3 regions of the Streptomyces sp. NPDC012508 genome follow, and region 2 is predicted to be linked to each of the others. Evidence: riboswitches for the same ligand, from Rfam matches in the RefSeq annotation. Region 2 holds a riboswitch; each other region holds the start of a gene.
What was found. A riboswitch is a leader RNA that binds a small molecule or an ion and turns the genes downstream of it on or off. The one in region 2 is predicted to bind thiamine pyrophosphate.
Positions count from the first base shown of each region.

Region 1: it holds a riboswitch for thiamine pyrophosphate, as region 2 does, so the genes downstream of both, thiC (phosphomethylpyrimidine synthase ThiC) here and thiO (glycine oxidase ThiO) in region 2, are expected to answer to the same signal.
Region 3: it holds a riboswitch for thiamine pyrophosphate, as region 2 does, so the genes downstream of both, ACFY8U_RS25605 (thiamine ABC transporter substrate binding subunit) here and thiO (glycine oxidase ThiO) in region 2, are expected to answer to the same signal.

Region 1 is NZ_JBIBEO010000004.1:244,299-247,553, forward strand. It holds gene ACFY8U_RS15340 (hypothetical protein) at 1-50, shown strand, start outside; gene thiC (phosphomethylpyrimidine synthase ThiC) at 244-2,016, opposite strand; TPP riboswitch at 2,010-2,156, opposite strand; gene ACFY8U_RS15350 (YibE/F family protein) at 2,228-3,255, shown strand, end outside.
Region 2 is NZ_JBIBEO010000006.1:379,887-383,141, forward strand. It holds gene ACFY8U_RS22400 (Rv2175c family DNA-binding protein) at 1-231, opposite strand, end outside; gene ACFY8U_RS22405 (FAD-dependent oxidoreductase) at 275-1,489, opposite strand; gene ACFY8U_RS22410 (hypothetical protein) at 1,518-1,859, opposite strand; TPP riboswitch at 1,914-2,026, shown strand; gene thiO (glycine oxidase ThiO) at 2,024-3,190, shown strand.
Region 3 is NZ_JBIBEO010000007.1:439,592-442,846, forward strand. It holds gene ACFY8U_RS25595 (DUF6233 domain-containing protein) at 1-107, shown strand, start outside; gene rlmN (23S rRNA (adenine(2503)-C(2))-methyltransferase RlmN) at 343-1,449, shown strand; TPP riboswitch at 1,479-1,586, shown strand; gene ACFY8U_RS25605 (thiamine ABC transporter substrate binding subunit) at 1,675-2,754, shown strand; gene ACFY8U_RS25610 (ABC transporter permease) at 2,823-3,255, shown strand, end outside.

The DNA of each region.
Region 1 (3,255 bases), on a different contig from region 2:
ACTTCTCCAGCCCGGACTTCGGCTCGCCGGACCACCACGGGCAGGAGTAGCCCGGCCCGGACGACCGAGGACACCGGCCGGATCAGGCCAGGCCCCCCTCCCGGACGGCCGAGGACACCGGCCGGATCAGGCCAGGCCCCTCCGGAAAACGCCGCGGCGGGCACGAGCCGCACGGCCCCCCGGCCATGCGGTCCGCCCCGCCGCTTCGTGCGTCCCGCCACACATACGTACGGAAGCGCGCTGTTACTCAGCCAGCGGCAGATACACCCGGTTGCCCGCGGCCGCGAACTCCTTCGACTTCTCCTCCATGCCGGCCGCGATCTCGTCCGACTTGAGGTCGCCACCGTGCTCCCGGCGGATGTCCTGCGAGATCTTCATCGAGCAGAACTTCGGACCGCACATCGAGCAGAAGTGCGCGGTCTTCGCGGGTTCGGCCGGCAGCGTCTCGTCGTGGAACTCGCGGGCCGTGTCCGGGTCGAGCGCCAGGTTGAACTGGTCCTCCCACCGGAACTCGAACCGCGCGTCCGACAGCGCGTCGTCCCACTCCTGCGCCCCCGGGTGACCCTTGGCCAGGTCCGCCGCGTGCGCCGCGATCTTGTACGTGATGACACCGGTCTTCACGTCGTCGCGGTTGGGCAGGCCCAGGTGCTCCTTGGGCGTGACGTAGCAGAGCATCGCCGTGCCCCACCAGGCGATCATCGCGGCGCCGATGCCCGAGGTGATGTGGTCGTACGCCGGGGCGACGTCCGTGGTGAGCGGGCCGAGCGTGTAGAACGGCGCCTCCTCGCAGATCTCCTGCTGGAGGTCGATGTTCTCCTTGATCTTGTGCATCGGGACGTGGCCCGGGCCCTCGATCATCGTCTGCACGTTGTGGCGCTTGGCGATCGTGTTCAGCTCACCGAGCGTGCGCAGCTCCGCGAACTGCGCCTCGTCGTTGGCGTCGGCGATCGAGCCGGGCCGCAGACCGTCGCCCAGCGAGTACGTGACGTCGTACGTCGCCAGGATCTCGCAGAGCTCCTCGAAGTTCGTGTAGAGGAAGTTCTCCTTATGGTGCGCGAGACACCAGGCGGCCATGATCGAGCCGCCGCGCGAGACGATGCCGGTCTTGCGGCGGGCCGTCAGCGGCACGTACGGCAGCAGCACGCCGGCGTGGACCGTCATGTAGTCGACGCCTTGCTCGGCCTGCTCGATGACGGTGTCCTTGTAGATCTCCCAGGTCAGCTCCTCGGCCTTGCCGTCGACCTTCTCCAGAGCCTGGTAGAGCGGGACGGTGCCGATCGGCACGGGAGAGTTGCGCAGCACCCACTCGCGGGTGGTGTGGATGTTGCGGCCGGTGGAGAGGTCCATGACCGTGTCGGCGCCCCACTTGGTCGCCCAGGTCATCTTCTCCACCTCCTCCTCGATGGAGGAGGTGACGGCGGAGTTGCCGATGTTGGCGTTGACCTTCACCAGGAACCGCTTGCCGATGATCATCGGCTCGATCTCCGGGTGGTTGACGTTGGCCGGCAGCACCGCGCGACCCGCCGCGATCTCCTCCCGTACGACCTCGGGGGAGACGTTCTCGCGGATCGCGACGTACTCCATCTCCGGGGTGATCTCACCCCGGCGGGCGTACGCGAGCTGCGTCACGGCCTGGCCGTCGCGGCCCCGGCGGGGCTGGCGCGGCCGGCCCGGGAAGACCGCGTCGAGGTTCTTCAGGCCACCCCGCGGCGAGGTGTGCTTGATGCCGTCGTCCTCGGGGCGGACCGGGCGGCCCGCGTACTCCTCCGTGTCACCCCGCGAGATGATCCAGTTCTCGCGCAGCGGCGGAAGACCCCGCCGTACGTCCGTGTCGATGGTGGGGTCGGTGTACGGACCGGACGTGTCGTACAGCGTCACGTCCTTGCCGTTGGTGAGGTGCACCTGACGGACGGGCACCCGGAGGTCGGGGCGCGAGCCCTCGACGTATCCCTTGTGCCAGCCCGGCTTGCGCTCGTCCTGGCTGGTGGCAGGCGTGCGTGCATCCTGAATGGTCATGAGACCGATCTCCCTACGCCGGCATTACCCGGTAACAGGTTCGGCGGTCGGCGCAGCCTCCTCCCGTACGTACATCAGTACGCGCGTACGGTGATCAGCGCCCTCTCAGCCCGGTGCTCCGAGCTCCCGCGTGTGCAAAGGTGGCACCACGCTAGCGTCAACCCGGCCATGCTGAACAGTGGGCCCCCGCCGTTCTTGCGATGATCGGTCGGTGACTTCCTCGCAGCAGACCCCGGAACCCGACGGCCACGACGGACACGGCGACGTCGGTCACGGGCACGGCCACACCCACAGTCATGGGCCCGCCGCGCCCGTCTCCCGGCATCTGCGCAGGGTCATCGCCGCGGTCCTGATCCCGTTCGCCACGGCCGTGGTGGTCGGGCTGGTCGTCCTGTGGCCCGGCGGCGCCCCGGAGCACGAACGCACGGGCGTCGGCTTCGACCGGCAGACCTACCAGGGCACGGTCACCAGGGTCGAGCAGGTCGACTGCCAGGACGTGAACGCCGCCCAGGTGCCGCCGACCGCGGACCCCTCCACGCCCCAGGGACGCGAGGCGGCCAACGCCCAGCAGGGGCAGTGCGAGAAGGCGACGATCGAGGTCACGAGCGGTCCGGACCAGGGCCGTACCTTCACCGAGATCGTGCAGCCGGACGCGCCGCGGCAACTGGACGAGGGGCAGGGCGTGGTGGTGGCGTACGCGCCCGACGCCCCGCGCGATCTGCAGTACTCGGTGACGGACGTCAACCGCAAGGTTCCGCTGGCCGTTCTCGCCGGGATCTTCGCCCTCGCGGTCGTGCTCGTCGGACGGATGCGCGGCGTGATGGCCCTGATCGCGCTCGCCATCAGCTTCATGGTGCTGACGTTCTTCATCCTGCCGGCGATTCTGCAGGGATCGAATCCGCTGGTGGTGGCGGTGGTCGGATCGAGCGCGATCATGCTGATCGCGCTCTACATGTGCCACGGACTGTCGGCCCGCACCTCGGTCGCGGTGCTCGGGACGCTGATCTCGCTGCTGCTGATCGGTCTCCTGGGCTCGTACTTCATCAGCTGGGCATCGCTGACCGGGAACACCGACGACAACACCGGTCTGATCCACGGTCTTTACCCGGAGATCGACATGTCGGGTCTGCTGCTGGCCGGCATCATCATCGGCTCGCTCGGTGTGCTCGACGACGTGACGGTGACACAGACCTCGGCGGTGTGGGAGCTGCACGCGGCGGATCCCCGGATGGGGCCGCG
Region 2 (3,255 bases):
GTCCCTCAGGAGAGTCAGGGTGCCGGAGAGGCCCTTGACCACCTTGTCGCCGTCGATGAAGGCGGCGGGCACCTGAAGCGCCTTGTTCTCGCCGCGGCGGACGGCGATGAGCTGGCCTTCCTTGACCAGCTGCCGCACGCGCGTCACCTCGACGTCGAGCATTTCCGCGATGTCGGGGAGGTAGAGCCAGGCGGGGACGAGAGCATCGGTTCTTGCGTCAATCTCGGTCACGGGGACAAGCCTGCCATCCCGGACTGACAGTCGGTAGTCGGGCCTACAGGAGTGCCGCCTTCAGGGGGACGGAGGCGTCGGCGGCGCGCTCCGGGTCGAGCCGCGCTCCGGACTCGATCAGCTTGCGGCCCTGGGCCAGGTCGCGGGGGCGGCCGACGGCGAGCAGGGCGACCAGGGCGCCGTCGCGCAGCCACAGCACGGACCAGGAGGGCTCGGCGGGGTCCCCGCGGTGGACCAGCTCGGCGCCGGTGGCGTGGTGCCCGGCGTACTGGACGAAGCGTCCGAACTGCTCGGACCAGAAGTACGGGACCGGGTCGTAGGTCCCGGGAGTCTCGCCGATGATGTCGGCCGCGACGGTACGGGGGCCCTGGAGCGCGTTGTCCCAGTGGTGGACCAGGAGCCGGGAGCCGTAGCGGGCGGAGGGGAACGAGGCGCAGTCGCCGACGGCGTACACGTCGGGCAGGGAGGTGCGCAGCCGGTCGTCGGCCGTGATGGAGCCGTCCTCGTCGAGGGCGATGCCGGAACCGGTGAGCCACCGGGTGGCCGGCCGGGCGCCGATGCCGACGACGACCGCGTCGGCGGGCAGTCGCCGGCCGTCGGCCAGGTGGACCGTGCCGGGCTCGATCCGGTCCACGCGCGCGTGGGTCAGGAGTTCGGCGCCGCTCTCCTCGTACCAGCGGGCCATCGGGGCGGAGACCTCGGCGGGCAGCGCGCCGGCGAGCGGGCGGTCGGCGGCCTCGACCACGGTGACCGCGCACCCGGCCTCGCGCGCGGCGGTGGCGAACTCGGCGCCGATCCAGCCGGCGCCCACCACCACGATGTCGTGCCGCCGCTCCAGGACGGGCTTGAGGCGGGCGGCGTCGTCGAGGGTGCGGAGCAGATGGACCCCGGGTACGCCCTCGGTGCCGGGCAGGGTGACGGGTTCGGCGCCGGTGGCGACGACCAGGACGTCGTACGGGACGGGCCCGGCCTCGGTGTCGACCTCGTGGGCGTCGGCGCGCAGGCCGGTCACGTCGAGGCCGAGGCGCAGCTCGATGGAGAGCGCCTCGAAGTCGACGTCGAAGGCCGAGTCCTCGGCCTTGCCGAGGAGGACCGCCTTGGAGAGGGGCGGGCGGTCGTAGGGCTGGTGGGGCTCGGCCCCGATGAGGGTGACCGCTCCGTCGAAGCCCTGCTCGCGCAGGGCTACGGCGGTCTGTACCCCCGCCATCCCCGCGCCCACGACGACGACCCGCTGCTGTGCCTGCTTCTGCTCGCTCACCCGATCACCTTACGTATCTGACGCACCGTCAGGAAGACAGCTGCTCCACGACGCTGGTGCCGGAGCCCTCCTGGGACTCCCATGCCCAGCTCTCCTCCAGCCGAACGCGGCCGTCCGGGAGCTCGACCACGATGGAGACGCAATGCCCGGAAGAAGTCGTTCCGTCCTGCTTCAGCTGCACGTACCGGAAGTCGAGCCGGTCCCCCGCGCGCGTGCCGACGAGGTTCCCGCGGACCACGTCCCCGCCCGCGTACTCGGCCCAGATCCGGCCGTCCTCCTCGTGGTACGTGAACCGGGTACGCGTCCCGACCTGACCGGGGGCCTGGTCGGCGACCGGGGCGAGGACGAGACCGTCGAGAGAACGCGGCACGGTGGAGGCTCCCTTACTGGGCGTCGGGGGCTGGGGTTAGGCTGACCGTCAACGTAGAGCACTCGCGGGAGCCCGGACGCACCGGGCTGAGAGGGAGGCTGGCCGGCCTCCGACCGTACGAACCTGATCCGGGTCATGCCGGCGAAGGGAGGGGCTGGACGCCCATGTCGCGTACATGCAGTACCTCTGACGTTCTCGTCATCGGGGGCGGAATCATCGGCCTGGTCACGGCCTGGCGGGCCGCGCAGCGCGGGCTGAGCACCACGGTCGTGGACCCCGAACCGGGCGGCGGGGCCGCCCGGGTGGCGGCCGGAATGCTGGCCGCCGTCACCGAGCTCCACTACGGCGAGGAGACCCTGCTCGCCCTCAACCTCGCCTCCGCGCGCCGCTATCCGGAGTTCACCGCCGAACTCCAGGACGCCACGGGACATGACGTCGGCTACCGCGCCTGCGGCACGCTCGCCGTCGCGCTCGACGCCGACGACCGGGCGCATCTGCGTGAACTGCACGCGCTGCAGACCCGCTGCGGCCTGGAGTCGGAATGGCTCAGCGGACGCGACTGCCGCCGCCTCGAGCCGATGCTGGCGCCGGGGGTGCGCGGCGGGCTGCGGGTCGACGGCGATCATCAGGTCGATCCGCGCCGGCTCGCCGCCGCGCTGGTCACCGCCTGCGAGCGGGCCGGGGTGGTCTTCCACCGGGGTCCCGCCGAACGGCTGACGGTGGTACGGGACCGGGCCACGGGTGTCGCGCTCACCGGGGGCCACGAGCTCACCGCGGACCAGGTCGTCCTGGCCGCGGGCAGCCTGAGCGGGCAGCTCGCCGGGGTGCCGCGGGAGGTCCTGCCTCCCGTACGCCCTGTGAAGGGACAGGTGCTGCGGCTCACCGTGCCGCGCGCGTTCGCGCCGTTCCTGTCCCGGACCGTCCGGGCCGTCGTCCGCGGCAGCCATGTCTATCTCGTGCCGCGCGAGAACGGGGAGCTCGTGGTCGGCGCGACCAGCGAGGAGCTGGGCTGGGACACCACCGTCACGGCGGGCGGGGTCTACGAGCTGCTCCGGGACGCCCATGAGCTCGTACCGGGTCTCACCGAGCTGCCGCTCACCGAGACGCTGGCGGGTCTGCGACCTGCCTCCCCCGACAACGCGCCGCTGCTCGGCCCGACCGCGCTGCCCGGCCTCCAGCTGGCCACCGGGCACTACCGCAACGGGGTCCTGCTCACGCCTGTCACCGGCGATGTCATGGCCGAGCTGCTCACCACCGGCGCGCTTCCGGACGAGGCCCGCCCCTTCACTCCCCGCCGCTTCTCCCCCGTACGTCAGGAGCAGCCCGTATGAACGCCTCGACGAACCCCTCGACGAACGAGCCGAACGAGCCGACGACCGCCTCGACGACCGTCTCG
Region 3 (3,255 bases), on a different contig from region 2:
AGAAGCGGCCGCTCAGCAGCGACGAAGCCCGCCGCGCGCTCACCGAGGGCGGGATCCGGGCGTGCGAAATCTGCCGACCCGACTCCGACCTCGGCATCCTCGACTGAGCGCTGCCCGGGGCGGCAGTGAGGTCGGCGAGCCTCCACCGATGCGGCGCACTCGGGCTGCCGGCCGTGCTGATCTGGGGTTTCGCCCGGCGGGCAGGGGCGCCGAGGGAGAGACCCCGAGCCGCCCCGGGCCCGTCCGCCCTCCAGGTGCGACGGCCTGCGACGACCCGGAACGACCGCCTCCTACCGCTTCCGCCCCAGGCCACAGGGTTCGGTCTGCGACACTGGTACCACCATGCCCAAGCCCGGAGAACTTACTTTCGTCGCCCCCCGCGGAGCCAAGAAGCCGCCGCGGCACCTTGCCGACCTCACGCCCGCAGAGCGCAAGGAGGCCGTTGCCGCGATCGGCGAGAAGCCGTTCCGCGCCAAGCAGCTGTCCACCCACTACTTCGCGCGGTACGCCCACGATCCCGCCGAGTGGACCGACATCCCCGCAGCCTCCCGCGAGAAGCTGCAGGGGGAGCTGCTGCCCGACCTGATGTCCGTGGTCCGGCACATCTCCTGCGACGACGACACCACCCGTAAGACCCTGTGGAAGCTGCACGACGGCACGCTCGTCGAGTCCGTGCTCATGCGCTACCCGGACCGGGTCACCATGTGCATCTCCTCACAGGCCGGCTGCGGGATGAACTGCCCGTTCTGCGCCACCGGGCAGGCCGGGCTCGACCGCAACCTGTCGACCGCCGAGATCGTGCACCAGATCGTCGACGGGATGCGCGCCCTGCGCGACGGCGAGGTCCCCGGCGGGCCCGCGCGGCTCAGCAACATCGTCTTCATGGGCATGGGCGAGCCGCTCGCCAACTACAAGCGCGTCGTCGGCGCCATCCGCCGGCTCACCGACCCCGAGCCGGACGGGCTCGGGCTGTCGCAGCGCGGCATCACCGTCTCCACCGTCGGCCTCGTGCCCGCGATGCTGCGCTTCGCCGACGAGGGCTTCAAGTGCCGGCTCGCCGTCTCGCTGCACGCGCCCGACGACGAGCTGCGCGACACCCTCGTGCCCGTCAACACGCGCTGGAAGGTCCGCGAGGTCCTCGACGCCGCCTGGGAGTACGCCGAGAAGTCCGGCCGCCGGATCTCGATCGAGTACGCCCTGATCCGCGACATCAACGACCAGGCCTGGCGCGGCGACCTCCTCGGGCGGCTGCTCAAGGGGAAGAGGGTCCATGTGAACCTGATTCCGCTGAACCCGACGCCCGGCTCGAAGTGGACCGCGTCCCGGCCCGAGGACGAGAAGGCCTTCGTCGAGGCCATCGCCGCCCACGGTGTCCCGGTCACCGTTCGTGACACCCGCGGGCAGGAGATCGACGGCGCCTGTGGACAGCTCGCGGCGTCGGAGCGCTGACCTTGTAGTCTGTGCTCGAACACATCTCCATATTCCGACAGGGGAGCGCCACAGCGCTGAGAGTGCGGTCATCGGACCGCAGACCCTCTGAACCTCGCCCAGGTCATTCTGGGTAGGAAGTTCGGTCGCAACTCGAGCTGTTGCGCCCTGCCCGCCTTCCCGGTGGGCAGGGCCGCGTCTCTTCCTGGTCACACCCAGGAGGAATTTTCAGTGAGCACCAAGAAGATGGTCGCCGCGGCGATCGCCGCAGCGCTGGGCGTCACCACGCTCGCCGCATGCGGTACCGAGGACACCCGGGACGCGGCGGGCAAGAGCGGTGAGCCCGCGCCGAAGACCGTGACCCTCGTGAGTCACGACTCCTTCAACGCCTCCAAGGAGGTCCTGGCGGAGTTCACCAAGCAGACCGGTTTCACCGTCAAGGTCCTCAAGAGCGGCGACGCCGGCGTGGCCGTCAACAAGGAGATCCTGACCAAGGGCTCCCCGCAGGGCGACGTCTTCTTCGGCGTCGACAACACCCTGCTGTCCCGCGCGCTCGACAACGGGATCTTCGAGTCGTACGAGGCGAAGGGCCTGGACGCCGTCGCGGCAGAGGCGAAGCTCGACAAGGAGCACCGCGTCACCCCGATCGACACCGGCGACATCTGCGTCAACTACGACAAGAAGTACTTCGCCGACAAGAAGATCGCGCCCCCGCAGACCTTCGACGACCTGGCCAAGCCGGAGTACAAGGACCTGCTCGTGGTCGAGAACCCCGAGAAGTCCTCCCCCGGCCTCGGCTTCCTCCTCGGCACCGCCGCGCAGTACGGCGACGACGGCTGGCAGGACTACTGGAAGAAGCTCAAGGCCAACGGCGTGAAGACCGTCGACAGCTGGGAGCTCGCCTACAACCAGGAGTTCTCCGGCTCGGCAGGCGGCCAGAAGGCCAAGGGCGACCGGCCTCTGGTCGTCTCGTACGCCTCCAGCCCGCCCGTCGAGGTCCTCTACTCCGAGCCGCAGCCGAAGGACGCGCCCACCGGCGTCTCCACCGGCACCTGCTTCCGGCAGATCGAGTTCGCCGGACTGCTGAACGGGGCGAAGAATCCCGAGGGCGGCAAGGCGCTGATCGACTTCCTGATCTCCAAGAAGTTCCAGGAAGACATGCCGCTGCAGATGTTCGTCAACCCGGTGACCGAGGGCGCCCAGCTGCCCGCGCTGTTCACGCAGCACGGCGAGGTGATCGACAAGCCGCAGACCATGGCGCCCGAGAAGATCGCCGAGAAGCGTGACCAGTGGATCCAGTCGTGGTCCTCGCTCGTCCTGAAGTAGACCGCGAAAGCCGCGTCAGCGGTGTTCGCCGACGCGACGTGCGGGGAAGCGCGGCGCGGCTCGGCCTGATGGCCGTGCCCGTCGCCTTCTTCGCGCTCTTCTTCGCCTGGCCCGTCGCCTCGATCGTCGAGCGCGGGCTGCGGGCCGACGGCACCTGGCGGTTCGACCGGTTCGGCGAGACCCTGAGCCGGCCGGAGATCCTCGACGTCCTCTGGTTCACGCTGTGGCAGGCGCTCGCCTCCACCGCGCTGACCCTGCTGATCGCGCTGCCCGGCGCATACGTCTTCGCGCGCTTCGACTTCCCCGGCAAGGGGCTGCTGCGCGCGGTCGTCACCGTGCCCTTCGTCATGCCGACCGTCATGGTCGGTACGGCCTTCCTGGCGCTCGTCGGGCGCGGCGGGCTGCTCGACGAGCTGTGGGGCGTCCGCCTGGACACCACCGTCTGGGCGATCCTCCTCGCGCACGTCTTCTTCAACTACGCCGTCGTCGTCAGGACCGTCG